Regions from separate parts of the Bacillus sp. JK74 genome, predicted to be linked through region 1. Evidence: riboswitches for the same ligand, from Rfam matches in the RefSeq annotation. Region 1 holds a riboswitch; each other region holds the start of a gene.
What was found. Region 1 has a riboswitch for thiamine pyrophosphate ahead of ACWJJ5_RS14085 (TIR domain-containing protein). Riboswitches for the same ligand answer to the same signal wherever they lie in the genome.

Region 2: another riboswitch for thiamine pyrophosphate. It lies ahead of ACWJJ5_RS07680 (ECF transporter S component); the one in region 1 lies ahead of ACWJJ5_RS14085 (TIR domain-containing protein).
Region 3: another riboswitch for thiamine pyrophosphate. It lies ahead of thiT (energy-coupled thiamine transporter ThiT); the one in region 1 lies ahead of ACWJJ5_RS14085 (TIR domain-containing protein).
Region 4: another riboswitch for thiamine pyrophosphate. It lies ahead of tenA (thiaminase II); the one in region 1 lies ahead of ACWJJ5_RS14085 (TIR domain-containing protein).

What each region holds. Positions count from the first base shown of each region.
Region 1 is NZ_JBSJQB010000004.1:164,850-173,533, reverse strand. Features, by position in the region: gene ACWJJ5_RS14105 (HAD-IIA family hydrolase) at 1-346, opposite strand, end outside; gene thiD (bifunctional hydroxymethylpyrimidine kinase/phosphomethylpyrimidine kinase) at 358-1,176, opposite strand; gene ACWJJ5_RS14095 (class I SAM-dependent methyltransferase) at 1,191-1,949, opposite strand; gene ACWJJ5_RS14090 (thymidylate synthase) at 1,946-2,956, opposite strand; gene ACWJJ5_RS14085 (TIR domain-containing protein) at 2,953-3,417, opposite strand; TPP riboswitch at 3,495-3,598, opposite strand; gene ACWJJ5_RS14080 (hypothetical protein) at 3,713-4,093, opposite strand; gene ACWJJ5_RS14075 (cupin domain-containing protein) at 4,528-5,061, opposite strand; gene ACWJJ5_RS14070 (flavin-containing monooxygenase) at 5,410-6,447, opposite strand; gene ACWJJ5_RS14065 (cation diffusion facilitator family transporter) at 6,511-7,452, opposite strand; partial or broken gene ACWJJ5_RS14060 (VOC family protein) at 7,647-7,945, shown strand; gene ACWJJ5_RS14055 (FAD-binding oxidoreductase) at 8,023-8,684, opposite strand, start outside.
Region 2 is NZ_JBSJQB010000002.1:666,608-673,105, forward strand. Features, by position in the region: gene ACWJJ5_RS07670 (transcriptional regulator SplA domain-containing protein) at 1-48, opposite strand, end outside; gene ACWJJ5_RS07675 (glycoside hydrolase family 18 protein) at 139-1,401, opposite strand; TPP riboswitch at 1,550-1,663, shown strand; gene ACWJJ5_RS07680 (ECF transporter S component) at 1,846-2,445, shown strand; gene ACWJJ5_RS07685 (ABC transporter ATP-binding protein) at 2,432-4,069, shown strand; gene ACWJJ5_RS07690 (energy-coupling factor transporter transmembrane component T family protein) at 4,044-4,805, shown strand; gene ACWJJ5_RS07695 (STAS domain-containing protein) at 4,851-5,684, opposite strand; gene ACWJJ5_RS07700 (S8 family peptidase) at 5,904-6,498, shown strand, end outside.
Region 3 is NZ_JBSJQB010000001.1:485-9,168, reverse strand. Features, by position in the region: gene bslA (biofilm surface layer hydrophobin BslA) at 1-210, opposite strand, end outside; gene cudC (choline uptake/conversion transcriptional regulator CudC) at 371-925, opposite strand; gene betB (betaine-aldehyde dehydrogenase) at 1,126-2,598, shown strand; gene gbsB (choline dehydrogenase) at 2,615-3,823, shown strand; gene ACWJJ5_RS00025 (MOSC domain-containing protein) at 3,895-4,476, shown strand; gene ACWJJ5_RS00020 (DinB family protein) at 4,478-4,966, opposite strand; gene ACWJJ5_RS00015 (NfeD family protein) at 5,112-5,642, shown strand; gene ACWJJ5_RS00010 (flotillin family protein) at 5,662-7,017, shown strand; gene thiT (energy-coupled thiamine transporter ThiT) at 7,048-7,629, opposite strand; TPP riboswitch at 7,730-7,830, opposite strand.
Region 4 is NZ_JBSJQB010000002.1:816,835-825,518, forward strand. Features, by position in the region: gene thiO (glycine oxidase ThiO) at 1-251, opposite strand, end outside; gene tenI (thiazole tautomerase TenI) at 235-852, opposite strand; gene tenA (thiaminase II) at 830-1,537, opposite strand; TPP riboswitch at 1,625-1,733, opposite strand; gene ACWJJ5_RS08585 (monovalent cation:proton antiporter family protein) at 1,787-3,631, opposite strand; gene prpE (bis(5'-nucleosyl)-tetraphosphatase PrpE) at 3,859-4,608, shown strand; gene ACWJJ5_RS08595 (RluA family pseudouridine synthase) at 4,641-5,534, opposite strand; gene ACWJJ5_RS08600 (NAD kinase) at 5,549-6,349, opposite strand; gene yjbM (GTP diphosphokinase) at 6,367-7,002, opposite strand; gene ACWJJ5_RS08610 (UPF0738 family protein) at 7,030-7,395, opposite strand; gene ACWJJ5_RS08615 (CYTH domain-containing protein) at 7,520-8,095, shown strand; gene ACWJJ5_RS08620 (lytic transglycosylase domain-containing protein) at 8,100-8,684, shown strand, end outside.

The sequences.
Region 1 (8,684 bases):
CCTCCGCCTGATCTTCCGTAAGATCAATACCGGCCTTTTGAATTTCACTTTTAAGTTGGTCATTTCCCAATATATATGCCTTCTTTATTCCTTCACTGACAAGGTAATCAGCTGTTGCCCACCCCGCAGTAAACACTTCACCAATACTTGCTGAAATCCCCAGTTTATGAAGGCGTTTCACAATCGTTTCTCTTGTAACACAAGGATCATTCGTTAAAAAGCGAATGGCTTTCTTTTCTTCACGGAGTCGTTTTAAAGAGGCCACAGCTCCTGGTAAAGCTTTATCTCCTATATATATCACTCCGTCTAAATCAAATAAAAATACATCATAATTCTTGGAAATCATCGTAACACTCCTTAAGCGGTTGTCTCTTGGTTAATAGTTGAGCGATACGCAAAATGATTTGTAGGGCCTTGTCCTTTCCCGATTCCTAAGGGATGTTTAATGGCTGCTGAAATGAATTCCTTTCCAGTTGCCACTGATTCCGGTATGCTGTGCTGCTTTGCAAGCTCTGCAGTTATCACAGCTGAAAATGTACATCCTGTTCCATGAGTATGCTTTGTATCAAAGCGGGGAGAAACAAATTCCTCGAAGTCCTCGTCAAAGTACAAAATATCACGGGCTTCTCCGTTCAGGTGCCCCCCTTTTACGACAGCACTTTTCGCCCCGTATACCTCCACTATTTCTTTCGCCGCATCACGCATCTGCTGTACAGTCTCGATTGATTTGCCGATGATTACTTCCGCTTCCGGAATGTTCGGTGTAATAACAGTTGTTTGGGGTATTAATAATTTCTTCAAATGATCAATGGCGTCCTTATGGAGCAGATGATGTCCGCTTTTAGCAATCATAACCGGATCCATCACATACGATTGAATATTTGCGTCTTTTAACTTTTCTGCCAGCAATTCAATAATTTCTATACTTGCAAGCATACCGGTTTTGACAGCATCCGGTTTTATATCATCCATGACACAGTCTATTTGCTGAGATATATTCTGTAGAGACATCTCCTCAAAACTTTTCACACCAAGTGTGTTTTGTGCAACAACTGATGTAATAACAGCCATTCCATATACCTTTTGTTCCTGAAATGTTTTTAAATCCGCATGAATTCCCGCCCCTCCGGAAGGATCAGTCCCAGCAATCGAAAGCGCTTTATAAATATCCGTCAACTTACACTCCTCCTTCAGGCAGGTTTCACTGCTTTAAAAATGACAAAAGGCGGATATTCCTTTTCACATTTCCAATTATTAAATTGAAACTCTTTCTCTATGGCTTTTACATGCTCTTGGTCAATATCGTTTAACGTTGGTTCTGATAAAGTTACATTATCAAAACCTGCATGAGTTAATAGTTTATAATACATTGACTTCGGCCAATGAAAATCATTTAAAATTAAATCTGCTTGTCCCGGAACATGGAGCCATTCATTTCTTTCTTCTCCGTAAGAATATTCTTTCCCCGGTATTCCATTGCGGAAGGTTGAAAATTCAATTCCGGTTGAATCAGGATTCGTATCGAGTATGACAAATGAAGCTCCTGGTTTTAACACACGAAAAATTTCATTTATGATACCTTTGATACGCTGGTCACTATCCGTATTAATAAAAACATAACAGGCCATTGCAGCATCAACCGAGTGATCTGGTAAGAAGGAAAGATTATCGTGTTCAATTAAATGATAGTCCACATGAGGATGTTGTCTTTTTGCCTTTGCTATATCTAACATCTTCCTTGATTCATCGACTGCGATCACATTGCAGCCTATTCTGTCAGCCAGCCTATAAGCTACCTTTCCCGGACCGCATCCGAAATCCAGCACCTTTTTAATCTCCGCTTTATCAAAAGTACGAAAAACAAACTCAAAACCTAACGTTTGTTCTAAAACGTCATTATAAGCATCGAATTTACCAGCAACACTGTCTTCTTTCCATGAAGTTTTCATTGAATTTCCTCCTTTTGCTCAATTGAGAAATAATGAGACCACTTATTCCTGACGAAAAATTGATATATAGGAAGTAAACTTTGAAATAGAGAATGACCCATATCCCGTTTATATGCAATATGCTGGTATATACTGAAAAGGAAAAGAATCTGTTTCCAGTAATCAGGTAAATCGAGCATTTCAATATCGTTTTTAGTCATAGAAATTTGATCTTTCCTAAGTAATTCTTCATACTTTAAGACTGTTTCAATGGACGGCCAGTTATTTCCCTCAGGCATTTTCGGAAATTCAAATTCCGGAATATCATGGTGATTTTCAGCTTCTTCAAGCACCGTTTTCGCCCATTCATGATCTGAATCATAAATATGGATTGATCCCGCATTATGAAAATATTCTCCGACTTCTAAACGCAGTTCTCTGGCCATTAATTCCTGCATGAAGGTAAATGAGAAAAGATCACTGATCATCCCGCGAAAAGCATCATTTGCACGCATGACAGAAGACATGTATAATTCGCCTTCCCTCACAAAAAACTGCAAACCGATTGTGCAGGAAACATCTATATTTTCTGAAACGAAGAGTTCCGAAGCATCGAATATTTGAATAAATGCCCTTTTTGAATCAATATCTTCTTGTGTCAAAAGATTTTTTATTCTATTCCATTGATTTAGTTTTGCATTTCCGAATTCAAATATTTTAGGCCCATACGCAGTGCCTGTTAATGTTTTTTTATTCATTGAATATGAAGGCATTTTTTTATTGTAATAACTGATAAAATCTAAGTCGTTACTCCCCGATAAATACCATAACACTTCAGCAAAATTAAACACGATATTGGTTTTTCTTGAGGATAAATAAGTGACACGTTCTATTGGATTTTCCAGAGTCAGATGGTAGTTCAATTGTTCTCTGCTTTTTTGTCCGCGCGGTGAATTGAAAAATTCAGGGTTGTGATAGATGTCATACAGCGTTTCCATATATGCTTCATGAAAAGTTCTCTTTCTCATTGAGATTCCGCCTTATATGCTGCAAAGATATTTTTAATGTTCTCTAATAAATCATCTGTATCTTTATAGCTGATGTACTCAACATCCGCCACTGCATTTAACCCTTGAATTAAGAAAGCATAATCCTTGTCCTTTTCTAGAAATAGCACGATCTTTTTTTTCAAGGCAGAAGCCCATCCAATTTCTATATGTGTTCCGGGAGAAGCGGGTGATCCGGGGAATGCTGCAAAAAGGTCGCAAGTGCTTATTTCATCAAAATCAATTTTAGTGCATTGAAGGGGTGTCATGAAATCTTTCCCCCACCCTTCCCGCTTGTGAGCATTATGAACCAGCCATCCTTCATTCTCAAAAAAGGAAATTAATGATTCCAGCTTTCCCCTCTCATACGTACTCATCAATCCAGTTTTCTCATCTACTAAACTTTTAAAAGGCCCTGCCAGAAAAACTTTTTTCGTCGCCACTTCATATCACCCTTTCAAAATAAATAAAGCCACTTTCCTCTATGGAAAGTGGCTTAAATATAGATAAGATAAAGAATCTCTCTAATTTTTCACTTCCCTACGCTGGTATTAACCAAATCAGGTTCAAAGGGTCAGGACGTATTGTCTCTTCTCAGCTATTAAAGCTCCCCTAGTGACTTTTTATAAATATTTACTTTAATTCTATGCTATTCCATATAAATAGTCAAACAATGACCGGCAAAAAGCGCTGCGGATATCTCTGGGATTTCCCTTCCTTGCAGCTTACCCACTAGTTTTAAAACCTTCCGGCCTCTTTTTTCCTGCCAACGAATAAGGTCACGGCAACACTCGCTGAACTGACCAAAGTCCCCAGAACGGCAGCAAGAATTGTCAAAAAGCCATGGGGAATCAGAAATCCAATCGGAATGAGGCCCGCAAACGTGAGAACGATAAAACATTGATAGACGCCGGATATGATTCTTACAACCAAGCTGCTAAAAAAGGACATGACGAATGGCGGAATGAACAAACATAAAATGATTCCGAGTGAGATCAATAAAATCATAGGCTCGTCAAAAGAAATGACATGATCGCCGGGAGACTCTTCAGCAGCCGCGAATACAGCAAATATAGACATCATCAGCGTAAGAAAAACAAGAAAAAACCTTTTCAGCAACGTTATGACTCCTTCTTATAAAAACGGGTATCCTTTTTTAATGACAATAACCATTTTATGTTATCAAATGAAATAATATGAAGTCAATTGATGAATGAATCATAATAAAGCGTGTCATTTTCTTCCGTGAAGCCGTATCAGCAAATGGTTTGAAGAGAAACAGAAACCTGGCTGTTAAAGCCGCTTATAGGAGGAGCAAGGATAAATTTATTACAAATTCATTTTCACTGACTGCCAATCAATTAAAATGGTCAGACAAAAAACCACATTTGCTGTTGAGTAGTTGTGGAATAAAGCATCGCATCAACTGCACTATGACAAGCTGAAACGTTAATATTTTGTGTTTCAGCCATTCAATCGCTATATTTGATCATGCTGTCCCAATACGATTTTTTTATAGTCTTTGCAGCAGCAAAGTCCTCTGGAATCCTATACTAATCTTCCGCAGCCGCTGCATCGGCCTTTGTCACATGAACTGTACCAAACGGATGGTTGGGAGGAGCGTAAATTGAATATAGTTTTAACGGCGTATTACCCGTATTAATCACATTGTGCCACGTGCCGGCAGGGACAACAATGGCATAATCATCATAGACATTTCTTCGGAAACTTAAATGATCTTTACTCTTGCCCATTTTAACTAGCCCTCGGCCTTGCTCAATCCGTAAGAATTGATCTACGTTAGGATGGATCTCCAAACCGATATCTTCTCCAATGCCAAGACTCATCAAAGTAATTTGAAAATGCTTTCCTGTCCATAGGGCCGTACGGAACGTATTGTTTTGTTTTGCGGCTTTATTGATATTCACGACAAATGGTTTTGGTCCATAATCTTTCAAGAGAAGGTTTCTATCTTCGTATGAAGGATCATAGTTATTTGGAACAGTCCAATAAACAGATCTTCCATCGCTATACATCGGCACATTCACACAATAATAACATTGATGCGAAAAAGGTATATAATACATTTTTCATCCCCGCAATTTTAAATTTTTGTGATATTATCCTATGCGTTTTGTAATGAGAGTGTGCCACACTAAGGAATTCCCTTGTTCAGCCTAAAAGACTGAAGTTAGCAGAATCGTTTTGGCCACAAAACCCGTTTGCATAAAAAATACCAAAGGCCTGTAACTCTTGGGTAATACTGTTGCAGCCGAGAAACTTGAACCTGCCCGGGGTATGCACTCACCAGTCCGACAACCAAGAGATATTGTGTTTTCTGTTCCACAAGCCGATTAAAACAGCCACAGTCACATAACTGGACGTATTCAACACAAAAAAGAGCAGTAAACCCGTAAGTTACTGCTCTCCTCAGTCTATCCACCGTTCATTTGTTTTACAATGTATTCAGCATCATTTCCTACACCTTGAAGCAGCGCTGAACCTCGCCTATGCTGCCAAGGCAAACCAATAAAGTACAATCCCTCCGCAGCTGAAACACCCCGGTGATGTATAATTCGGCCTTCCTTATCCAAAACACCTTCTATTTTCATCCACCAAAGCGGATTCTTAAAACCAGTTGCCCAAATAACATTGTTTACTTCTATTGAAGATGAGTCTTTAAAAATGATTTCATTCTGCTTTCCGGCTATGACTCTTTGTTTTAAGATGATCTTCTTCTGTCTTATTGCATGTTTTAATTCATACCCAAATATGGGGTCGCCTTTCTTTTGAATGAACTTGCCTAATATTGATGTATGACTTGCATGTAAAACTCCTAATTTATCAAACCACCAAAAAATGCTTCTTTTTCCAATCCATAAAGGGAAATAAACCGGTTTATTACTGCAAGCCAAATATGTAACTCTTTCTTTGGATAATTCAACAGCTATCTGAGCCCCGCTATTCCCGCCGCCGACTACTAGTACATTCCCAGGCGCCAGTTGTTTTGAATGTTTATATTGTGAAGAATGTAATTGATGAATATGACCGGCTACATCCTTTGATATTGATGGGATGTTAGGGGTATGAAAAGGACCTGCGGCCATCACAAGATTCTTCGTTTGATATTCTTCCCGGTTTGTTTTTATTAAGAAATAGTTGTTTAATTTTTGGACACTTATTACTTCTGTCCGTAATTGGATCGGGATTTCAAATCTTTCAACATATTTTTTCAGATAAGCAGCAATTTCATTTTTTGAAGGGAGTCCATGCTTGTCTCCTTCAAGATGCATTCCCGGCAAAGAGCTGTACATTCGAGAAGTAAATAAAACCAATGAGTCATACCGGTTTTTCCAGCTTTCCCCCACTTCATGACTTTTATCCAAAATGATAAACTTTTGTTCCGACTTCTTTAGATAATATCCTACTGAGATTCCTGCCTGACCGGCTCCGATTACTATCGTGTCGTACATATGAATCCCCCCTCCGGTTTTATCTTAATTGTCAGCAGACAAAGTGAGTCCCTATCTCCTCCTTTAATGATGATGATGGTCACGCGGATTCTCAGTTTGGGCCTGACAAAGAATCGTATTGTCGTGATTATGCGCAGCTGTTTCCATTTGAATGGTTACATGTGTAATGCCTTTATCTCCAAGTTCATGTTCAATTTTGCGTAAAATACTTTCACTTTCAGAAATGGTCAGCTGATCGTTAACAACAGCGTGGCAGGAAAGAGCATTCAATCCGCTTGTGATAGACCATATGTGCAAATCATGAATACTTTGAATTCCTTCTGTCTCTTCAATTGTATGAATGATGTCAGTGACATTGATATTTTCCGGAGTTCCTTCCATTAATACGTGAATGGAGTCTTTCGTCACATGGTAACCGCTTTTCAGAACAAGAATAGCCACAATGACACTGGCCGCTGGATCTGCCCAGCTCCACCCGAAGAAGATGATAAGGATCGCAGCCAGTATGGCACCTACAGATCCGAGCATGTCACTTATCACATGTAAGTAAGCTCCTCTAATGTTCAGGTTATTCTTTGTATCTCCGCCGTTCAGCATAATCCAAGCGACCAATATATTCACAGCTAACCCGATGATACTAATCGTCAGCATGCCGGTTGTTGCTACCTCCGGCGGATGAGAGAAACGTTTGATTGCTTCATAAATGATATAAAGGGAAATCAATATTAATGCAACACCGTTGATCACAGCTGCAAGAATCTCAAATCGTTTGTAGCCGAATGTCTTATGATGACTTGCCTTTTTTTCGGCCAATTTAAAAGCAATCAGAGCCACCATTAATGAGATTGAATCACTCAGCATATGGCCTGCATCTGACAAAAGCGCTAAACTATTGGTTAAAAATCCGCCTATCGCTTCTATTATCATATAACCTGTAATCATGATAAAAGAGATCAATAAAACCTTCTTATTGGATCCGCCAGCGTGATTGTGATTGTGACCCATAAAAATCTCCTCCTTATCTAATACACTGTATTTATTATTTCTTTTCTGCTATGAAGCATTCTAACACGGACACAAAAATAACATTATATGATTATGTGCTCATATATGAATATATAGGTTCTTTACTGAAATGTCAAAATATTTTCAATGAAAATGTTTCTTATCATTAGCTTAGCTTGGGAGGTTGCATTGCTATGAAGCCGCGGATTACAGCAATTACTTTAGGCGCAGACAATTTAGAAAAATCGCTGCACTTCTATCGGGATGGCTTGGGTCTGCCTACAGAAGGAACAGCCGGTACAGATTTGAACGACTTGCAAACGGGACGGAAACTTGCCCTTTGGGACCCAAAAACACCGCACATGAATCAAACGTTACGATAACTGATCCCGCTCATGATACTTTTTGTGGCGGATACGCCGTTCACTTCCAAGACCCCGACGGGCACTTGTGGGAAATCGTTTGGAATTCGCACTGGGATGCAAGTGAATAACCAAATTTTACAGCAACAATAAAAACACACCTGAATGTTCTGGTGTGTTTTTTATTTTGTTTCCCACAACGATCAACCTATTTATACGATGGCGGGATGCTTTGCGGAAAACGGAAGACATTTTCGGGATCATATTTCGCCTTTATTCTTTGAAGCCTTGCAAAGTTTGAGCCATAATATGCTTTTCCGAAGTTCTCGATATTTTGATCCGGAACATTCACATATGAACCTGTTACATATGGTTTCATCAGCTGACGCACTCTTTCAACTGATGCAAGATTCGAAGCTTCTTGTGATTTATTTTCCCAACTGGCCGTCCATTCCGTATAAAATAATGGACGGCGCCAATAGAAGGCTGTTTCACTGCTTGGAACTCTGCTTATCGCGCCGCCCCAATTGATAAAAAAGAAATTGGTTTCTGTCCCAGTCGCTTTTTCTAAAAATTGTCTCATTACTGCAATAGGTTCTTCCGGCCAAAGATTGAGCGCCCACGCCGATGAGAATTTAACACTCTGATCAGACCTGCCGGGAATCGGTTCGTCAGGATCTAAAAAATCTATACAATCCGGATAGTATAGTGTTTTGATTACTGTTTGTGCCGGCGTTCCGGCATTTAATAAAGGTTTTAATAATTGAATCAGCTCCGGTTTTGAACCGAGGAACAACCCTTCCGCATGGCACAAACCATTTACTTTGCTGTAAATCTCAAGGTAGCATCCTAATCGTTCGTCTGTAAACG
Region 2 (6,498 bases), on a different contig from region 1:
CGGTACATACTCAGCCTCGTTGATATACTGCTCTTCCCTTTTCTTCATATGACAGACCTCCTTTTCAATTTTAGATTGTCCAAAAGAAGCTCCGTTATCATAGGAAAGAAAAAATCACTTACGGAGAGGGACATGCAGCTATATTTTTCGGATCGTGAAAAAGTTCCTAAGCAGCCACGGGCCCGGTTTGAAACCGAGCGTTAATTGCCACGCGCCGATCGCCTGCAGTCCGAACTCCCGAACGAGAACCATTTTTTCACTCATGCTCCGTACATCCTCAAACCACACTTCATGCGTTCTTCCATTTTCATCAGTATACCGGAAGTAAGGGGAACGCTCCTGCTGGGAATAACGGATCATTGATTGATGCTTCATCGCCGTTTCCATGGCGCGCTGATTGGAGATGGCGGATCCGATCGTTCCCGGACGGTACGGAATCACCCAATCATACCCGTACAGCGGAACACCGAGAATCACTTTTCTTCTCGGCACCCTGCTGATGGCAAAATTGATCGTTTGCCTGACCTCTGTTAAAGGCGCCACGGGTCCCGGCTCACTGCCGGCGTGGTGCCAGTCGTACGCCATAATGAACATATAATCGACGACGGCTCCGATTCCGCCGTAATCATATCCCCTCAGCCACGGCACTGCATCACTTGTTTTCGCCGGAACCGATATCGTTAACGCGAGCTGATGCTCTGAAAGCCGGGTTTTTAACTGCCGGAGAAATCCTGTGAAGAGATCCCTGTCAGCTTCTCTGACCCGTTCAAAATCGATATTTACACCGCCGTATCCCTTTCTTACGGTTAAGGAGACGATATTGTTGACGAGATTCGTTCTTGCCGCCGGATTTTGCAGCACTTGATGGGCTAATTCCGGACTGAATCCCCCTTCTGTCAGATTCGTAATGACGGCAAGCGGGCGCACTCTGTTCTGCCATGTGGTTTCTATTGCGGTTCTGTCGTTTAAATCGTTCATGATATCTCCGTTCGGGCCGAAATGATATTCAAACAAAGAAATCGCCGAAGAATACGGCGCAAAATCATTAATGAGCTCTCTATCCGCTTCAGGCGTCCGAATGACATAAAATTGCAGGGTTCCCGCAAGATAGTTAGAGATATCAGGGATCTTCACTTTCATACCCGTCCGCAGCCGGTTCGGCGGAATATCCGGGTTTGCCTGCATCAGCTGCATCTGCGGCACATAAGCCTTACCTGCGATAACGGCATACGTATCATTCGGCTGAACCGTATATTCATTAATGGGGATTAAAAGCGCCTGTCCCGGCACGATATTCGTTTCCTCAAGCCCGTTGACGCTTCTGATGCTGTCAACAGGATATCCGTACTTTCTGCTGATGGAAAATAACGAGTCGCCAGACTGCACTGTATGAACAAACATAGATGTCCTCCGTTTCCTTTTGATCAAAAGGGGTCTTCTTATCTTTATGAATGATCCTCCGGTCCGATTCCAAACTCTGTTCGGAGAAAGGCTGTTTACAAATCAGACATGATCAACTATGATGATGTCATCATAAAAAACTGTATAGGAAACGCACTAGGGGTGCTGTTATCGGCTGAGATAAAACATGCGGCAGGCGTGTTTTGATCCCTTATAACCCGATCTGGATAATACCAGCGTGGGGAAGTGCAGATTGACCGGAGCGCAGGGTTTTTCCCCATGCGTTTTCGTTCTGCTGCTGCATATTCCCTCGGATATGCAGTTTTTTATTTTTCATTAAAAAACGGGGGAGGACACCGCAATATGAAACTTACGATCAATCGTCTTTCGTAAAATCAACTCTTTCATACAAACAACTATCCGATAAGAAAGCAGGAGATCACAATGAAAAATTGGAAAATGAGAGAAATTGTCGTCATGTCCGTCATCAGTGTTGTATTTGCTGTCATTTATTTAGTATCAACTCATGCAAGCAATATAGCGGCAGGATTTTTCGGCAGGATGAGTTATGAACCGATTTACGGTATCTGGTTTATCGTCTCGGTGATTGCCGCGTACATTATTCAAAAACCGGGAGCGGCTCTCGTTTCTGAAATCATCGCCGCGTTTGTGGAGTGCTTACTCGGAAATCCGTCAGGACCGATGGTGATTCTGATCGGGATCGCACAGGGAATCGGTGCGGAAGCGGTCTTTTTAGCGACACGCTGGGGGGTGTATACCCTGCCCGTGCTTCTTTTATCCGGTATGGGGTCTTCTGTGACAAGCTTCATTTATGACTTGTTCGTTTCCGGATACTCTGTTTTGAATCCGGGTTTATTAGCCGTCATGCTTCTCATCCGGCTGGTCTCAGGTGCGCTTCTTGCCGGCCTTCTCGGCAAAGCAATCAGTGATGCGCTGGCTTACACAGGAGTGCTGAACGGCATGGCGCTCGGAAAACAATTCAAGAAGAAAAAGAAACAGGTGAACCAAGATGCAGGCATCTGAACCCCTTCTATCCGCCGGCCGTCTTACCTTTTCTTATGATCAGGATGAAAAGCCGATTTTTCAAAACGTGTCCTTTCAGCTCCGCAAAGGAGAGCGGGCTTTATTGCTCGGGCCGAGCGGATGCGGCAAAAGCTCGCTCGCTCTCTGTTTAAACGGTCTGTACCCGGAAGCATGCGATGGGGTTCAATCGGGAACCGTTTCTTTATACGGAACACCTCTTTCACATCTGACAGAACCCGCCGCCAGATCCATCGGCGTCGTGTTTCAAGATCCGGACCAGCAGTTTTGCATGCTATCGGTTGAAGATGAAATCGCCTTCGGCCTGGAAAATTTGCAATATACAAAAGAAGATATGGACGCAATCATCGATGACGTTTTAGAAAAATTAGAGATCACTCATCTGAAAACGCGAACGATCGCTTCTCTGTCAGGCGGTTCAAAACAAAAAGTGGCGCTTGCCTGTATCATTGCGATGGAACCGAAACTCATTATTTTGGACGAACCGACGGCACAGCTTGATCCATATTCGGCACGTGAATTAGTGCGGCTGATCAAAGATCTTCAAGCAAAAAAAGGCTTCGGCCTTCTCGTTATCGAACATCAGCTTGATCACTGGGCGCCGTGGATGGATAGGACAATTGTCCTTGACGAAACGGGTCAGAAGGTGATGGACGGAGAGACGGACGTTATCTTTGAAACAAAGATTGAAGAGCTGATGCAGCTCGGCATTGCGATTCCGCGTGTAATCTCATTGCAGGAGCACGTCAGCATTCCTTTTACCTTGTGTAAAGAAAATTTGTTTCACGAACCTGTACCATCTCTGCCCCAACCCAGGCCCGTTGCGCTTTCAGCAGAAGACGCGCTGAACGTTCACGGGCTGTCATTCTCAAGAGGAGCTGACGTCATTTTTCAGGATGTGAGCTTTTCCGTAAAAAAAGGGTCAATCACCGCGATTGCCGGCCCTAACGGAACAGGAAAATCCACGCTCCTTTCTGCCGCGGCCAAGCTCATCCGTCCGCTGGGCGGAGACATCAAAATAGGCGGCAGACCGATTGATTCCTATTCTGAAAAAGAGCTGCGGCGACAGATCGGATATGTTTTCCAAAATCCTGAACACCAGTTTGTCACAGATTCCGTCATTCAAGAGCTGATGTTCGGTTTTGAAAGCAACAGAGCCGCAAAGGAGAAAGCTCTTCAGCTGTTAACCCGATTCGGCTTGAGACGCCATGCCTCACAGCATCCGTTTTCTTTAAGCCAAGGACAAAAACGCCGGCTCAGCGTCGCGACGATGCTTATGCACAATGTGAACGTTTTGATGCTTGATGAACCGACTTTCGGACAGGATGCCAAAACGGCGCGGGAGTGTATGCAAATGCTCCGTGAGATTCAAAAGGAAGGAACGGCTGTTTTGATGGTGACACACGATATGGAACTCGTCTCGGATTATGCCGACACGATCCTTGTGCTCTGCGGCACGAAACTGGTATTCCGGGGAACTCCCGACGCTTTGTTTTCTGATAACATCGGGATCGCCGAGCAGGCACATTTGGCTTTGCCGCTGCGGTATGAATGGATGAAACACGACAGGAGGCGGAGAAATGAACTTGCGGCTGGAGGCTGTTAACCCGTCAATAAAGGCGGCGGCTGTATTGTTATGCGTCATTATGCTGTCGTTTATTTATAATCCGTACACCCCTGCTTTGTTTTATATCATCATTGCGGGAGGCGTCCTCTCAGCGGGGCGTGTGCCGCTGAAAAAATGGCTGCTGTTCACGATTCCGTTTGTCATTCTGGCCTTCGGTTCTTTATGGACAGCCGCCGTATTCGGAAACGTCCCGACAACCGGAAGCAATCTGCTGTTTAAGCTCGGGCCGATTGCCGTCAACAGTGATAATGCGGCGCTCGGGATTTCTATCGCGTTTCGTATTTTATGTTTTTCTGCTTTGTCGATGATGTTTCTTTTTACAACCGATCCGATTCTGTTCATGCTCAGTCTGATTCAGCAGTGTAAGCTGCCGCCCAAGCTTGCATACGGCGTTATCGCGGGATTCCGGTTTCTCCCTCTTCTGAAAGATGAAATCCTGATCATCCGGCAGGCGCACAGAATCAGGGGTGCGGCGTCTGATTCCGGGCTGAAAGAAAAGCTCTCCGCCTTCAGGCGCTTCACCATTCCGCTATTGGCAGGCGCAATCAGAAAGGCGGAACGCACGGCGATCGCGATGGAATCTAAAGGCTTTACGGGGAGCCGAAACCGCACGTTTTACAGAACTGTTACTGTGCGCCGCGCCGACTGGTGCTTTTTCCTGCTCGTGCTTCTGTTATTCGGCGCAAGCTGGCTCATTTCATTGTTGTTTGTATAAAAACAGGCCGCCGGAGTGATTCGGCAGCCTGTTTTGTTATGTATGTTATTGATGATAATTGAGAGCCTGAGCGAGATTGGACTTGACCGTAATATCTGAGAAATTAATGCCGAGCTGTACGGCGGTTTGAGCGATTTCCGGCCTGATTCCGGATAAAGTGGACGTGACGCCGATCAATTTCAGCGCCTCAATTAATTTAAAAATCTGATGCGCCACCATCGTATCGACAACCACTACACCCGACAGGTCAATTAACAGATGTTCAATCAGCCGTTTTGCACATGTGCTCAGCGTATTCTCAAGAATGAATTTGGCGCGCTCCGTGTCAATATCGCCGACAAGCGGCAGCAGCGCCGTCCGTTTGCTCAGCGTGATAACCGGCGAGCTTAACTCCAAAATCATTTCTCTTTGCGCATTCAGCTGCATTTTTGAGTTATGCTCAGCATGATCGACAAACGTGTAAATCGTAAAATCAAATACTTGTGCAATTAAATTCTCCCATTTCTTCCTTTCTCCCTGAGCAAACGAAGATTCATGTTTATCGGCAAACGCATCATAATAACTGATGTATAGTCTCCGGTTTCTCATGAATTCACGGACCACATACTGGACGGGAGTATCCAGATGCTTCTGGTCTTTCGCAAGCTCAATCACCCACCGCTCGAACTCTTCTAAAAATTCTTTTTCCGGCATGATATACATTTTATTAATATGCCGGTAAAATTCTTTATCCTGCTCCGTCAGTTCTTCTGTGATGACGGGATTTGTCAAAGAATAAATCGAATTAGGATCCGAATCTTCCATCGTTTCGATCCACTCTTTCGCAATTTGATCCACTTGTTCTGAAAAATAGCTGTATAATGCTTCACTTATCTTCATATCTCTTCTCCTTTCCCATTTCCAATTATAGCGTCAGCGGGTCATGAATGAAAATGAAAGCTGTTAAACTATCCATTTATTTGAAATTTTTTAGTACGATAGATTACGCCTTTTTTATGAAAATGCTTCAAATGACTCTTTCCGGCCGGCATGCTCTGCCATAAAATAGTAGCAACACCCTTGTATCCACTCGCAAGCATAAAAAAGGAGGGCTTTTTTATGAATGGTGAAATGCATTTGATTCCTTATGTCACGGATGAACAGATCATGGATGTGAACGAGCTTCCTGAGGGGATTAAAGTGATTAAGGCGCCAGAGTTGTGGGCAAAAGGGTTTAAAGGCAAGGATATTAAAATCGCGGTGCTTGACACAGGCTGCGACATCAATCATCCTGATTTGAAAGACCGGATTGTCGGCGGGAAAAACTTCACCGATGATGACGGAGGCAAAGAAGACGTGATTTCCGATTACAACGGACACGGGACACACGTTTCCGGAACGATTGCCGCCAATGATTCAAACGGCGGAATTTCGGGTGTCGCGCCGGAAGCAAGCCTTTTAATCGTTAAAGTTCTCGGCGGTCAAAACGGCAGCGGCAAATACGAATGGATCATTAACGGCATCAACTACGCCGTTGAACAAAAGGCGGACATTATTTCCATGTCACTCGGCGGGCCGAACGATGTGCCTGAATTGAAAGAAGCCGTCACAAATGCGGTAAACAGCGGTGTTCTGGTCGTTTGCGCGGCAGGAAACGAAGGCGACGGAGACGAGCGTACAGAGGAACTGTCATATCCGGCCGCTTACAACGAAG
Region 3 (8,684 bases), on a different contig from region 1:
ACGGTACGTCAATTCGATATCAGAAAATGACCATTCCTGCTGGCTGGCACCTGTATATTTTGCAAATAAGGTAGCAGTCGCTTTCGCGGACATTTCCGGCTCGTGAACGGTTGAGCCTGACTCAGCGGCGAATGACGCTGTCGGCAGAGAAAGAAGCAAAACCAGGCCGAATAAACTTGCCATGACAGTTGAGAAAAATTTCTGTTTCATTTTCATAAATCCCCCTAAAAAAAATTTGCTGATTGTTCTTAAAAAAGAACGACCATACCTATAAAAATTTACCATCAATTTTAATGGAAGTAAATGGGTTTATGTTCCTATATTTTCTCAAAAATAATCAAATCACGACAAAAAAACGCCTGAATCAAAATCAGGCGTTTTTTTCGTCCGTTTCTATCGGAATAAATTTAAAAATCTCCCCGCTCTGAACCGAGTCGGCGAGCCGCTTCAGCCAATGATAATAAGCTTTCGAGCTTTCAAGCTGATCATATAACTGCCGCGCTTCTTCCTGTAATTCCGCGCTGCCTTCCTCGGCCAGCAAAACGGACTGCAAATCCGCCTGAGCCTGTACGATGGCTGACAAATTCACCTGAACTTCACGGTCCCATTTCGGCGGAAAGAAATTCGTGAAAAACGTAAAGAAATCCTTTTCCGCTACAAATGTATGCTTCCGTGTGCCGCGGTGAAAGGTTTTTTTGACCACATTTAAATCCTGCAGCTTTTTAACGCCCGTGCTCATACTCGGTTTGCTCATCTGCAGTTCCTCACGCATTTCGTCAAGCGTCATTTCATCCCTCATATACATTGTTCCGTATAAAATCCCGACACTCCGTGTGATTCCGTAAAGATCCATCGTCTCTGCAATGGAATCAATGACAAGCTCCCTGGCTTGTTCTATAGCTGCGAATTCTGGATTCTCATCCATACTGTCCCTCTTTTCCTCTTGAAGTTTAAATTTGTTAAGTCATTTCTTTATGTTCTTAATCTTAACGAATCATGACAAAATGTCAAAATCTAAACGGACTGACCGGGTTTTGACAGGCAAAAAAACATGTGTTAAATTAACATTGTTAAAAACATTAAATTTTTATTTAACAAACTTACTTCTCGGTAAGGAGGACTCTTATGAGCAAAACGCTTTATATCGGCGGCGAATGGATCAGTGCAGAAAAAAAACAGACCCGCCGTATCATTAATCCATTTAATCAAGAAGAAATTGCAACGGTATGCGAAGGAGACCGGGATGATGCGGTGAAAGCCATCGCCGCAGCCAGAAAAGCATTTGATGAAGGGGAGTGGCCGGTGCTTTCCGGGCTCGAGCGCGGACAATTTGTTCTGAAAATTGCGGAATTAATCAGACGCGATCTGAACGAATTAGCTGAGCTGGAATCGCTTGATACAGGAAAAACGATTGAAGAAAGTAAAGCCGATATGGATGATATCGCAAATGTATTTCAATATTATGCCGGTTTGGCGGATAAAGACGGAGGCGAAGTCATTTCATCTCCGATTCCCGATTCAGTAAGTAAAATCGTCAGAGAGCCGATTGGCGTATGCGGACAAATTACGCCGTGGAACTATCCGCTCCTTCAGGCGAGCTGGAAAATCGCTCCCGCTCTTGCGGCCGGAAACACGATCGTTTTAAAGCCGAGCGAGATTACTCCGCTGACAACCATTAAAGTCTTTCAATTAATAGAAGAAGCCGGTATTCCGAAAGGGGCCGCCAATCTCGTGCTGGGGCCGGGCGCCTCTGTCGGCGACGAGCTGGCGAGAAACCTCGACGTCGATTTGGTCTCTTTTACGGGCGGAATTGAAACAGGCAAAAAAATCATGCAGGCGGCAAGCGGCAACGTGAAAAAGATTGCCCTGGAGCTTGGCGGCAAAAATCCGAATATCGTATTTCAAGATGCAGATCTCGAAACAGCTGCAGATCAAGCGCTGAACGCCGTGTTCTTCCATGCCGGTCAAGTTTGTTCAGCAGGGTCACGTCTTTTGGTGGACGAAGCCATTCATGATGAATTTTTAGCCGAGCTGATCAAGCGCACGAAACGCATCAAATTAGGAAACGGTTTTCATGAAGATACGGAAAGCGGTCCGCTGATTTCCGCCGAGCATCGGGCCAAAGTCGAAAAATACGTAGAAATCGGTATCGAAGAAGGGGCAAAACTGGAAACAGGCGGCAAACGTCCTGATGATCCCGCCCTTCAAAACGGTTTTTTCTATGAACCTACTATTTTCTCAAACTGCAAGTCTGATATGCGGATAGTCCAAGAGGAGATCTTCGGCCCCGTTTTAACAGTCGAGTCATTTTCTTCTGAAGAAGAAGTGATCAGACTTGCCAACGATACCATTTACGGGCTGGCCGGAGCGGTATGGTCAAAGGATATTGAAAAATGCGAACGCGTAGCCGCCAAACTGCGGATGGGAACGGTATGGATCAATGATTTCCACCCGTATTTCGCGCAAGCGCCATGGGGCGGGTACAAACAATCGGGCTTCGGCCGTGAGCTCGGTAAAATCGGCCTGGAAGAATACACGGAAATCAAACATATTTACCGCAACACGAAACCTGCGGCTGTGAACTGGTTTCAAGCATAATTAGGAGGAGATAAATATGACATTAAATATGAAAGTAGAAAGCATGCATAAATTCCATACATTCGAAATCCCGACAGTCATTAAACACGGAATCGGCGCGATTCAGCACGCGGGAAGTGAAGTCAGAGCGCTTGGCGTCACAAAAGCGCTGCTCGTAACAGACCCGGGAATTTATAACGCGGGAGTGGCAAACCCGGTCATTGAATCTTTGCAGGAAGCGGGCATCGAAGTCGTCCTGTTTAACAAAGTGGAGCCGAACCCGCCTGTACGTCTTGTGAACGAAGGATCAGAACTGTATAAAAAAGAAAACTGCAACGGTCTTGTGGCTGTCGGCGGCGGAAGCTCCATGGATACGGCGAAAGCGATCGGGGTAGAAGCGACACACGAAGGAAGCGTGCTTGATTATGAAGCCGCGGAAGGGAAAAAGCCGCTGGAAAACCGTATTCCTCCGCTGACAACGATCCCCACGACTGCGGGAACAGGTTCAGAGGTCACACAATGGGCGGTCATTACAGATGAGGAAAGAGAATTTAAATTCAATACGGGCGGACCGCTTATCGCCGCGCATTTAACGGTCATTGACCCTGAGCTGCACACGTCCATGCCTCCGCATGTGACGGCCATGACAGGTATTGATGCACTTGCGCACGCCATCGAGTGCTATACGATGAAATTCGCGCAGCCGATCACTGATGCCGTCGCTTTAATGGCCATTGAATATGCGGCGCATTATATTAAGCGCGCGTTTGCGGACGGAGAGGATTTGGAAGCAAGATACGGCATGGCGCAGGCGGCGATGCTTGCCGGCCTTTCATACGGCAGTGAATCAGCAGGCGCGGCGCATGCGATGAGCCAGACGCTCGGCGGCATCATCCCTGTCGCTCACGGACAATGCGTCGCAGCTATGATGGGACCGGTAATGGAATACAACTGGAAAGGCTATCCGGAAAAATTCGCCCGCATCGCCAAAGCATTCGGAATCGATACAAGCAACATGACAACCGAAGAAGCGGCCAAAGCGTCCGTCAACTGGATGTATGATCTTGTAAAAGATTTAGAGGTGCCGAGTTTAGAAGAACAAGGTGTGTCTCCGGACATGATTGAACGTTTATCAAAAGAAGCCATGAAAGATCCGCAAACATTCGGAAATCCAAGAGATTTGAATGAGAAAGCATACAACTGGATTTACAAACGCTGCTTTGACTTAACGCCGAAAACGGTATAATAAATGAACCCCGCTCCTTTACAGAGCGGGGTTTTTTAAGGATAATGTCAAGAAAAAGGCGGTGGTGGCTGATGTGGAAACGCATAACAGCAAAGACGGAAGGCGTATATATAGCGGATACCGAACAATTTGTTACCAAAAAGATGGACAAGCTTCGCGCGGAATACGGCGGGTTTCCCGGTGACCTGCATTTCGGACTGACAAAAAAGGCCGGCGCGCGTGAGCCGATGTATGAAAGAGGAACGGAAATTTTTAACCGGAGACAAATTTCAATCGTGTCCATGGAGGAATGTGATGACATTGCGGAGAAGATGGGGATTTCTCATATCTTTCCCGAATGGCTCGGCGCTAACATTGCAATCAGCGGTTTTTCTGCGCTGACGCCGCTTAAAGAAGGAAGCAGATTGATATTTCCAAGCGGCGCGTCTCTGTTGTGCGAGGGAGAAAATGATCCGTGCATTCAGCCGGGAGAAGTCATTCAATCCTTTTATCCGGGTCAGCCAAAACTCGCCGCGGCGTTTGTGAGGCACGCGATGGGCAGAAGAGGAATTGTCTGTATTGTTGAACGCCCGGGTGATATATGCACGGGCGATGCGGTCACCATCCATTCTTATGAACCGAAACGCGTCAAGAAAAAAATCGAGAAGGTCTGACTCAGACCTTCTCGATTTTTTTCTTGATTTCTTCTATTTGATCGATGTGACGCTTTTCATGATGGCCGATAAAATCAATCCACTGGCGGATCGTCAGTTCTTGAAAAACGGGATGCGGAAGCACACGTTCAAAATCTTCCTCGTTTAATGATGAAATAACTGCGGTCAGCTGCTGTCTTGCCGTATCTAATTCTTGTTTTGCTTCAATGACTGAGATTCGGTTTTGCTCAGGTTCGAGGTGTGACGGCGCCGGCCGTTTATTTGATCTGTCCTCTATAAACTCCATCGGTTTGTCTTCGATTTTTTTAAACGGTGCGTCTTTTGCCTGCTTTGATAAAAGGGCCTGCGCTGTTTCGTCAATTTTCTTTAAATGGTCAAGGACTTCCCGCACGCTCCACTCATCAGCCGCGGGCTTTCGGTTGAATTCCTCATCAGAGAGTCCTTTCAGTACTTCCCAGGTCTGCTGTCTGGCTTCATTAAAAATGCTCATCCTATCTCCTCCTTTAGAGTAAACATATCATATCCGGATTGGATAATCATGTAATCAGCCTTACTTATCAGAAAATTGAAACCATTTACCTTTACATCCGTATATAAAGTAACACTCCGACACCAAGCCGAAAGGAGGATAGAATGTGGACATATTTCATCTGTCGCTTGAAACGGTCTATCTTTACACATTGATTATTTCGGGAAGTCTCACGCTTTTGATTCTGTTTTTTCAAGATGTGTTTCACGGCCTCTCGGAAGCCATTCCTGTTTCATTTTTAAACCCTGCATTGATTCTGTCTTTTTTAACAATCTTTTCAGCCTCAGGTTATATCGGCGAAATCGCCGCTCCGCTATCAAGTCCTGTCATTGCGTTACTTTCATTTGTTCTTTCGGTTCTTTTGGTCAGCCTGCTTCACTTCTTCGTCCTTGTCCCGCTTTCATCAGCGGAAGAATCGCTCGCATATCGGGAGACAGATTTAAAGGGCAGAGTCGGCAGGGTCATTACTTCCGTCCCGAAAGACGGCTATGGGGAAGTGATCATAGAGGGAATAGGGGGCGCCATTTCTAAATCAGCCGTCAGCTTTGATCAAGAACAGATCAAGTACGGAACGGCCGTATTAGTGATTGACGTGAAAGACGGAGTGCTTTTTGTGACGCCGCATGAACCAATCTGATATCTAAGGGGGAACTGTTATGACTATGCCGATTATCATTGTTATCGGAATCGTATTCTTTTTACTTATCGCACTTATTGCTGTATTTATTACGAAGTACCGGACAGCGGGGCCGGATGAAGCCCTTATCGTGACCGGAAGTTATTTGGGAAATAAGAACGTCCACATTGATGAAGGCGGAAATCGTCTGAAAATCGTCCGGGGCGGGGGAACGTTCGTGCTCCCCGTATTCCAGCAGGCAGAACCTCTCAGTTTACTGTCAAGCAAACTTGATGTCTCTACACCTGAAGTCTATACAGAGCAAGGCGTGCCGGTAATGGCCGACGGAACCGCCATTATTAAAATCGGAGGCTCCATCGGTGAAATCGCCACAGCGGCTGAACAATTTTTGGGGAAATCCAAGGACGACCGTGAGCAGGAGGCGCGGGAGGTGCTGGAAGGCCATCTGCGCTCCATCCTCGGCTCCATGACCGTTGAAGAGATTTATAAAAACAGGGAAAAGTTTTCTCAGGAAGTCCAGCGGGTCGCGTCTCAGGATCTTGCTAAAATGGGGCTGATGATCGTTTCTTTTACGATTAAAGACGTCCGGGATAAAAACGGCTATCTTGAATCATTAGGTAAGCCGAGAATCGCCCAAGTCAAGCGGGATGCGGACATTGCCACGGCAGAAGCGGATAAAGAGACGAGGATTAAACGCGCGGCCGCTGATAAAGACGCAAAAAAATCAGAGCTGGAGCGGGCGACGGAAATAGCTGAAGCGGAAAAAATCAATCAGCTGAAAATGGCGGAATACAGAAGAGAGCAGGATACAGCAAAAGCCAATGCCGACCAGGCATATGATCTTGAAACCGCAAAAGCGAAGCAGCTCGCCGAAGCGGATGCCGAGCAGTACAGCATCGAAGCGATGGCCAAGGCGGAAGCGGAACGCGTGAGAATTGACGGTCTTGCTAAAGCGGAGGCTGAAAAGGCGAGAGGAGAAACCGAAGCGGAAGTCATCCGCCTGAAAGGTCTCGCAGAAGCGGAAGCTAAAGAAAAAATCGCCGACGCATTCGAAAAATACGGGCAGGCTGCAATCCTTGATATGATTGTGAAAATGCTGCCTGAATACGCAAAACAAGTCTCAGCGCCTCTTTCAAACATTGATAAAATTACCGTCGTGGATACGGGAGGAAGCGGTGAAAACGGCGGAGCCAATAAAGTCACAGGCTACGCAACCAATTTAATGGCCGGTCTCCAGGAAAGCTTAAAAGCATCTTCCGGAATCAATGTAAAAGAGCTGATTGAGAATTTTTCAGGCAAAGGAAACATAAAACAAAGCATAAATGAACTTACAAAAGAACTGAGTGATTCTAACGAACGGCACAGCCCGGAATAAAAAAACAGCAGGCGTAAACCGCCTGCTGTTTCAGTTCGTCCGCTTAGCTTCAAGAAGCCGCGGCGCAGTCATGAATAATAAGATAAGGACAATGGCTGAAAGGATAAAAGAAGGAATCATGTAAGTCGCGTTATAGACGGATGAATAAATCCAGACCGGCGTACCCTTCGGAGCATAGCTTCCGAAAAAGACAGCTCCGGAGACCACATGCGCCGCATAGCGCAGTGCACTGCCGATGAAAACACCGCCTATAACATACATCGTTAAAGCGCCTCTTTTTTTATTCAATGCCGATGCTCGTACACCGGAAGCAAACAAGCCGCTGAAACCGAGAACTGCAAATGCCGCGATGTAATCGAGAAATAGCTGCACCGGGTGCTGCAAAAACAAATTGCCGATGGCGATCTGGACAATCCCTGTTAAAAAGCCTGTCGTAAGCCCGGCCTTCACTCCCCAGCGGAATGAAATCAAAAAAATCGGAATCATCATAATAGAGACCGAACCGCCTTGGGGCATCCGGAGAAACATACCTGAGACAATGTCAAGAATGACAGCCGCCCCGGTCATAATCGCAATTTCAATTAAGCGCACAAGCTGTGTTGAATGATTCATAGTTTTCCCCCTGGTCAGACAACCGTATCAAGGATAAACAAAAAAGCAGCGCGGGGAAGGATGGGAAAAGGTCCGCGCGCTGCTTACATAAACTGCAAATCATTTGGCTTTGCCACATCCCTACGCCAGCGTTAACTAACAGGTTCAAAGGGTCAGAACAAAACGTTCACTCTCAGCTTTAATGCTCCCCTTGTGGTCATCAAGTATTTAGTTCAATCTTACTATACAAGAAAATAGGCCAAACCACAAGACAGCTTATCTTTCTATAGAAGAGAAACTGAAATAAGGTATGAAAGAAAATAATTAATGATTTTTTAAAAAAACTATTGTCATATTTTCAAAAGGGTGTTATATTATTAAACGTCGCTGATGAACAGCAGACAACAACGAAATGCTTCGGAAACAACTTAAAAAAAGTTGTTGACATAAAAGAAGCTGAGTGGTAAGATAATAAAGCTGCTTCAACAAGCGGTAATGATCTTTGAAAACTAAACAAGACAAAACGTACCTGTTAATTCAAAGTTTTAAATAAATCGCACAGCGATGTGCGTAGTCAGTCAAACTACTTTATCGGAGAGTTTGATCCTGGCTCAGGACGAACGCTGGCGGCGTGCCTAATACATGCAAGTCGAGCGGACAGATGGGAGCTTGCTCCCTGATGTTAGCGGCGGACGGGTGAGTAACACGTGGGTAACCTGCCTGTAAGACTGGGATAACTCCGGGAAACCGGGGCTAATACCGGATGGTTGTTTGAACCGCATGGTTCAGATATAAAAGGTGGCTTCGGCTACCACTTACAGATGGACCCGCGGCGCATTAGCTAGTTGGTGAGGTAACGGCTCACCAAGGCGACGATGCGTAGCCGACCTGAGAGGGTGATCGGCCACACTGGGACTGAGACACGGCCCAGACTCCTACGGGAGGCAGCAGTAGGGAATCTTCCGCAATGGACGAAAGTCTGACGGAGCAACGCCGCGTGAGTGATGAAGGTTTTCGGATTGTAAAGCTCTGTTGTTAGGGAAGAACAAGTGCCGTTCAAATAGGGCGGCACCTTG
Region 4 (8,684 bases), on a different contig from region 1:
CAAGCTTCCTCAAGCTCTTGCCCAGCCGCTTCATACAGCCTTTGACTGTGCATGGCAAAATCAAAAAACGCATCCCGTTTTTCACATTCCGCATGAGCGCCCAGCATTCCCGCGGCAGCGCTTGTCGTTTTTCGGCCGACTTCTCCGCCTTCAAACAAGACAACGTTCTGCTGCGTCTTCGCCAGCTCATAAGAAATGGCGCACCCGATAATTCCGCCGCCGATCACCGCCGTATCATAGTGCTTCTTCATAATCGGCCTCCCTTACCGCGCGTGCATACCGTTTTGCCGCCTCCTCGGGATTTTCAGCTGAGAAAATGCCTGACATGACGGCAATTCCGTCCGGCTTCGCCTGCTTTGTGTGTCCGATCGTCTGCAGTGTCATTCCGCCGATTGCGATAACGGGGATGGAAAGCGTGCGTTTGATCTCTGAAAGCAGGCTGATGCCTCTTGCTTCAAGTCCTTGTTTACATTCGGTTGCAAATATATGGCCGAACACCACATAATCCGCATCTTCCTTTTCAGCTTGGATGGCTTCTTCCAGCGAATGAACCGAACGTCCGATATGAAGATGGGGAAATCTGCTTCGCACCTGCTTTACGGAAAAGCTGCGGGACGGAAGCTGAACACGGTGTATGTTGGCAAAAAGCGCGATATCCGCCCTGTCATTGATGATCAATTTGTCCTTATCCGCACCGCCCTTTTTCAAAAGGGACAAAAGCTGCATGATCTCTCCCGCTGTTTTATCCCGCTCACGGATATGGATAAAGCTCACTTCGCGCTGAATCGATAGAATATCCTCGGCCAGCTCGGCAACGGGTTTGCGATTATCAGTTACCGCGTGCAGCTCCAAAGGATTCCACCTCTTTTCCGTCCTTCTCGGACCAGCCTTCTTTTTGATAAGCCATTCCCCAAAATTGATATTCATAATAGCTTGAAATCACAAAATTCTCTTTCATTTTCGCGCGGATTTCCTCTGTGCTGTTTTCAGCAATCTCGTCAAAACGGCTGATCTGTTCTTCGACCTGCTGTCTGAACCAGTCTCCGCCGTATGTACCGATCCATTTTTCATAAATCGGATGCTCCGGTTCGCACTCTTTTAAGTGTTCGCCGACTTCATAATAAAGCCAATAACAGGGCAGAAGCGCAGCTAATATTTCTCCAAAATTGCCGCTCATCACCGACCTGTACATATGAGACGTATAAGAATAAGCGGTCGGTGCCGGTTTAAATGCCGCACGCTCTTCTTCCGTAATTCCTAAAAGCTCCGTAAACTCGCGGTGCAGCGCCATTTCCGCTTCATATGTCCCTTGAGCGTGGCCCGCCATCCTGCCCGTCGTAAACAAGTCTTCGGCATATGCGGCGCCGAACGCCTGAACTTTTGCAAAATGCGTCAAATAGTAGGAATCTTGCAGCACGTAATAGCTGAAACGGTCTATCGGCAGGCTTCCGTCACCGATTCCCGTTACAAACGGATGAACAAAACTTCCGTCCCACCATTCGGCAGCCGCCTGTCTGCATTCTTCAGAAAATGTCATCATGTCTTCCCCCCTGATAAAATAAAAAAACCACTTTCCCGCATCGGAAAAGTGGTTTGGAATTTAAATGGATAAAAGGAACCCCAAAAAAATACCGCTCCACTTCCCTACGCAGGTCTGAACCTGTTCAAGTTATGAGGGTCTAAAAGTCTCACTTTTATCTCAGCCCTTATGAAGGACACCCCTAGTGGTCATACGATTAATGATTTATTTGTTATGCCTTCTATATTATCACGAATTGCAATTTGGTCAAGCTTCAAGGATTTTTCTCAGTTCCGACACGTAGTTGCGCGAGCCCGTGACGATGAGACGGTCTCCTGTTTTCAGCCGCGTGTCTCCGTGCGGAACGATGCTGTCCACACCTCTGAAAATCCGGACGAAAATCACATCGCCCATCAGCGGAAATTCCCGCAGAATGATGCCGTTATACGCCGGGTTTTCCAGATTGATCTGATATAACGAAGACTCCTCATTCGTCAGGAGGCTCATCACGCCCGGCGCCTCAATTAACGCGCGCAGCAGCGTTTTTGTAGACAGAAGGATAGAAAAAATACTGATGCCCTCTTCTTTCAGTTTTGTTTCATGCTCAACCGAGCCGACGCTTGCGATGATACGCTCAGTCCCTTTCTCTTTCGCTAGTAAGGCGATTTCAGCGTTCACATCTTCATTTCCCGTCGCCACGACAAGAATATCCGTTTTAAAAATACCGTGCGACTCAAGCGTGCCGGGCTCGTAATCAGAAATCGTGTCAACCGAAAATACGGATTCCGCAAGCGTTTCCCCGGCATTTTCCTGATACACATGGACGACCCGTACTTCATATTCCTCCTCTGGCAATTCCAGCGTAACCGGGAGCGTCATTTGGTTGGCACCGATAAATGTGATGCGCTTTTTTTCCTGCGGCGCGCTTTGCCGTTTGAATAATTTCTTAAAGCCGATCGGCGTGATGATGCTGGCAATAACCGCAACTAAAGTCAGCGCGCCGGACATATTGGCGCTGATAATGTGGAGCCTTTCTCCGATCGTAGCCGCCGCGATAACAAGCGACAGCGTGGACGTCAGCAAAAAGCCCGAAGCAAACACGGTTCTTTTGTCGTACCATTTCTTTAAATAAAACACAGGGAACATTTTGCTGATAAACAGCGCAAGCAGAAGCAGCGGAATCATCGTTAATGTTTTCGGATCTTGGAAAAGCGTCCAAATGTCCAATTTCACCCCGACCATGACGAAAAAGATCGGAATTAAAAACCCGTAGCCGAAGGAATCCAGCTGTTCCACCATTTCTTTATTCGGAGACAGAAGCGATACCAGAACGCCTGCCAAAAACGCGCCGAGAATATTTTCCGCCCCGAGAGATTCCGATAAAGCGACAAGCACGATAATCAGTGTGAAAATGGCTCTCGTGCCGATCTGCACGGTGCCTTTAGACATCGACTGCACAAATGAACGGTGTTTAAAGATCCTGCCGAAGAAATACAGCACGACCCCCGCGGCAAAGAGAATCAACAGAAGCCACATATTTCCGCTGTCTTCTCCGTAAAGAGAAGAGAAGAAAGCGAGCAGAATCATCGTAGCCAAGTCCGCGATAACGGCGACAAGCAGGATGATCTGGCCGATATTGGAGTTCATGATCCGTTCTTCCTTTAAAGTCGGGACCACCACACCGAGTGATATCGTCGAAATAATAAGCGTCATTAAAAATGCGTTTTGTATAAAACCGGCTAATACAAAGGCATAGGACAGCAGCAATGATAAAATAAAGATGCCGAAAAAGATAATCAGTGCGGCAGAAAACGTGTTGGGCGCTTCCTTGCCGTTCGGAAGGAGTTGTTTTTTCTTCCCTTTCTCAAATGAAGAAAAATCAATTTCCAAGCCGCTTAAAAACATTAAAAAGATAAAGCCGAGAACAGACAGCGTCTCCAGCCACGTGTCTCCCTGAACGACAAGATTCAGGCCGCTTTTTCCGATAATAAGCCCCATGATGATCTCCGCGACGACGACGGGGATGCTGAGCTTAAACCGATGTAAAAGGAGCGGCGTCAAAAAAGCGACGATCAAAACGACGACTAAAGATGCGACTGATGTGTGTTCCATTTGTAAATACCTCCTTAAAACAAGGGTTATAAAAGCCCGCTTTAAGCGGGCGAAACCTTACTTTTTTTTAAAAACATAACGCATATTCTAACAAGGCTGAACGCGAAAAAAAAGTGATAAGGCTTTATTTCTTTAATTCTTTTTTAATTTGTGCAAAAACAGCGTAATTAGGTATAGGAATTAGCCCCATAATAAATAAAAAACCGTTAATAAGGAGGCTGACACGAATGGCTTACGACATCATCAGCGATATACACGGATGTTATGACGAAATGATCGCCTTAATGCAAAAGCTCGGATATGAAGTGAAAGACGGAACGCCCGTCCATTCTGAAGGCAGAACGCTTGTCTTTGCGGGGGATTTAACGGACAGAGGCCCAAAATCCGTAGAAGTGATGCGTTTTGTGGCAAAAGCATATGAAAAAGGAGCCGTCCGTTATGTCCCGGGAAATCATTGCAACAAACTGTATCGTTACTTAAAAGGAAACCCCGTAAAAGTGATGCACGGACTGGAAACGACGGCAGCCGAACTGAAAGAGCTGTCTCCCGCCGACAGAACGGAAGTCTCCAGACAATTTATCCGATTATATGAGTCAGCGCCGCTTTATGATATTTTACATAATGGCGATCTCGTTGTCGCTCACGCCGGCATAAAAGCTGACGATATCGGTAAATACTCGCGTAAGGTAAAAGAATTTGTTCTGTACGGCGATATTACGGGTGAAACGCATCCCGACGGCAGACCCGTCAGAAGAGACTGGGCTGCCGACTATGAAGGTAAAGCGTGGGTTGTGTACGGCCATACCCCGGTAAAACGCCCCCGGATCGTCAACCATACGATCAACATTGATACAGGCTGCGTCTTCGGCAATCAGCTGACAGGCTTTCGTTTTCCGGAGCATGAAACCGTCTCTGTGGAAAGCTCAATGCCCTATGATGCTTCACGATTTCGCGAGGATCACGGCAGGCAGGCATGAAAAAAGCCCGAAACCGATAAACGGTTCGGGCTTTACAAGTGTTCAATTAATGTTTTCATATCGTCAGGCACCGGGGCGTGAAAAACGAGCGTTTCTCCGGTCATGGGGTGTACGAATGAAAGCCGCTCACTGTGAAGAGCCTGCCGGGCAATTCCCTCATTTTTTCCGCCGTACAGTGTATCACCGACTAACGGATGGCCGAGGTAGCTCATGTGCACCCGGATTTGATGCGTCCGCCCCGTTTCCAGCCGCAGGGCTGCAAGCGTAAACGCATGTCCCGCTTTTTCCGTTTGAAAATGCGTCACCGCTCGTTGTCCATCCGGCGTTACCATCCGCTCAATAATACTGTCGTGTTTTCTTCCGATGGGCGCGTCCACCGTTCCTTCCTTCTGCAGCATGATCCCGTGTACGACAGCGAGATACCGCCTGCTGACAAGCCCCTTTTTCTGCGCTGCCGACAAAAGAGAATGGGAAAGCCGATGTTTGGCGATGAGCATCGCCCCCGATGTATCCCTGTCAAGGCGGGTGACAAGATGAACCGTTGATGGCACGCCGCTTTTTCGGTAGTGGCTGATCACTCCGTTAGCGATGCTTTCCGACGGGTGTTCTCTTGATGGAATTGAGGAGACATACGGCTGTTTATTGACCACAAGCACATGGTCATCTTCATAAAGAATATCAAGCGGAACCGGCTCAGGCAAAAGCGTTTCACTCACATGCTCCTTCGGAAATTCAATCTTAAGCACGTCTCCCTCCGCTAACACGGTGCGGACGGTTACATGCTCTCCGTTCACAAGCAGGTCTCCCCCGCCGAATTTAATGTCAGCGAGAAGCCGCTTTGAAATGCCGAGCTGCGCCGTATATTCTTTTACCGTCATGCCGGCTTCCCGGGCAGTCATGTTCTTTTGGATAAAAAAGTTGTCCAATCCGTTTCCTCTTTCTATTCGCCTTTTCCGATAAAGGAATCCTGCACCCTTTTCCAAAACGGAAAAGGGCGGAATCTTGCAAATCTGACTTTTTCATTTGCCACACGGCATAGAATGGACTTGACATCCTTATGCAGCAAGGTTAAATGATCAATTGTGACTTGAAAGTCGACGTCGTTTCTCGGTTTGATGACACAGTTATGATGATCGGGAAGCAAAAGCGGCGAGCCGACAGTCCTGAACACTCTGTTGTTGATGGATGCCATTTCCGCAAGCTGAATCGCCCTGATGGAAGGGTGGATGATCGCGCCGCCTAACGCCTTATTATAAGCCGTGCTTCCGGAAGGCGTGGACAGACATAAACCGTCTCCCCTGAACGTTTCAAACAGCTGGCCTTTAATTTCCACGTCAGCGACGAGACTGCCTTCTATGCTTTTGATCGTACATTCGTTCAAAGCCAGATACCGCTCCTCACGCTCTTCATCATGATAAGTGACAATCACCTCAAGAAGGGGATACTCCACGGTATGATACGGCGTTTTGGCAATGGCCAGAACGAGCTTTTCTATCTCCTGCGGAACCCAATCGGCATAAAAACCCAAATGCCCCGTGTGAACTCCGACAAAAGCCGTTTTATCAAGACGGTCGCTGTACCTGTGAAATGCATAAAGAAGCGTTCCGTCACCGCCGACGGAAATAACGATTTCCGGCTCTTTTTCATCCAAGGTCATATCAAAATCGAGTAAATACGCCTGTATTTTGCTTTTCAGTGTATCTGAAACCTCGTCTCCTTTTGAAGAAACGGCAAATTTCATGCCATTCCCCTCCTTTCCTACTGGCGGTCTCCCGCTTTTTTCTTTCGCGAGAACGCGGCTTGGGCTTCCTGGATTTCTCCGCGGATTTCTGACATTTCTTCATCGAGCCGGGATGCGGCTTCTGAGGCCCGCTGCAGCCTCAGCTTCACTTTTTCGGGAATGTTCCCGCTGTATTTGTAATTCAGTGAATGCTCAATGGTTGCCCAAAAGTTCATGGCAAGCGTCCGAATCTGTATTTCCACAAGAACGTGCTTTTCTCCGGACGTTGTTTGTAAAGGATATAAAACGACAAGGTGGTAAGACCGATATCCGCTTTCCTTATGCTCTGCTATGTAATCCCGCTTATCGACAACGGTAAAATCTTTTCTGGCAAACAGCATATTTTTGACGATCTGGATATCATCGACAAATTGGCACATAATACGCAGCCCCGCGATATCCTGCATCGTTTCAATCTGATGAAGCGGTATGCTTTTTCGTCTCGCTTTTTCAAGTATGCTCGCCACCGGCTTCACGCGGCCAGTCACAAACTCAATCGGTGAGTGGTCATCTTCATACTCATAAAGGGTTCTGACGCCTTTCAGCTTCACCTTTAATTCTTCAACAGCCTGGCGGTATGGCGCTAGAAATTGCTCCCATTGTTTGTCATCCATCGTACATCCCCCAATTCCGAACCTGTTCTAAAGAAATACGTTTTTCACTTTTTCTTCCATATCTCCGTAGTTTGCATTATCTTTAATATTTTCAAGAAGATAATCGAGTTCTTCATGCAGCCCTGAAAGTTCAACCGTTTTTCCGCCGGCCTCAAGGACCGCCGGTTTTCCTTGGTCTAAGGCTTCTTTCAGATCCGGCCAGACATGTTCTTTTATAATGACATATTCAAAAGAGTCAGCTGATTCAAGTATGTATACAAAAGCAAAGTGATCGGAATCAACAAGCATTTGACCTGAGGCTTTGCGTTCCGCTCCGCTTAAGTCTTCTCCGCACTTCAAGCGGAGCGCGTCTTCTGTTAATGATGCATTCTGGATTTCAATTCTCTTTTGCATAATGTTCTCCTTTTTTAACAAAGTACAGCATTTATTTTATCATATCAAGGTCGATATTGATAAACGTAACCTCTAAAGAGATAATGGGAATTATACAATTTTTCGTCCTGAAAGGAAGACTGTCATGACCCAAGAAATAGAAATTGAATTCAAAAACCTGCTGACAAAATCAGAATTTCTGAAGCTGAGTGAAGCACTCTGCATGAAAGAACATGATTTTAAACAGCAGGTCAATCATTATTTCGACACGAAAGATTTTTCCCTGAAACAAAAAAAATCAGCACTCCGCATCCGAGAAAAAGACGGCTCGTTCGTTCTGACTTTAAAAGAACCTGCCGCGGTCGGTCTGCTGGAAACGCACCAACAGCTTGCGGCGGCACCGGATCTTGACGTCTTCAAGATTCCGGATGGCCCCGTCAAACGGCAGCTGGACGGTCTAGGAATCCGTTCAGAACACATTTGCTATTTCGGGACGCTGTCGACCGCACGCGCGGAAAAAGAATCAGAAAAAGGCTTAATCATTTTAGATCACAGCCGATATTTAGAGAAAGAAGACTTTGAATTGGAATTCGAGGCTGCTGACTGGGATGAAGGAAAACGGGCGTTTGAACAATTGCTCAAGCAATTCGGCATCCCAGAGCGGATCACGAAAAATAAAATCCAGCGTTTTTATGAACAGAAACAAAAAAAGGTGGAATGACACAGTGAATATAACGAATTGGGCGGCCCTTCTCCAGCTGCAGTCAATGGCGCTGCAATCAATCTCTCATACAAGCACGGCTTCAGGCGGACAATCTTCAGAAAGCCCGCTTGCCAATTTCAGCGCGCTGCTCAGCCAGTATACGGACACAGCCGTCCGGCAGCAGCCGGAATCAGGGATTTTAAACGGTGTGCGGACCGCTCACGCTTCATATTCACCGAGAATTCCCGTTTCATCCGGTTCCGCGGCAGCTTCCCCGGGCATAAAGTCTCCGGATGCGGCTTCTGATATCAGCACCGGAAACTTTTCAATAGACAGCGCCATTCAGAAAGCGGCCGAAAAATACGGAGTGGACGAAAAGCTGATCCGCGCGGTTATTAAACAGGAATCAGGCTTTAATCCGAAAGCTGTCAGCGGTGCGGGGGCAATGGGACTGATGCAGCTCATGCCTTCCACGGCAGAATCACTCGGGGTGTCAAACCCGCTTGATCCCGTCCAGAACGCTGAGGGCGGCACAAAGTACTTAAAGCAGATGCTCACGAAATACGACGGAAATGTATCTCTCGCGTTAGCCGCCTACAACGCAGGC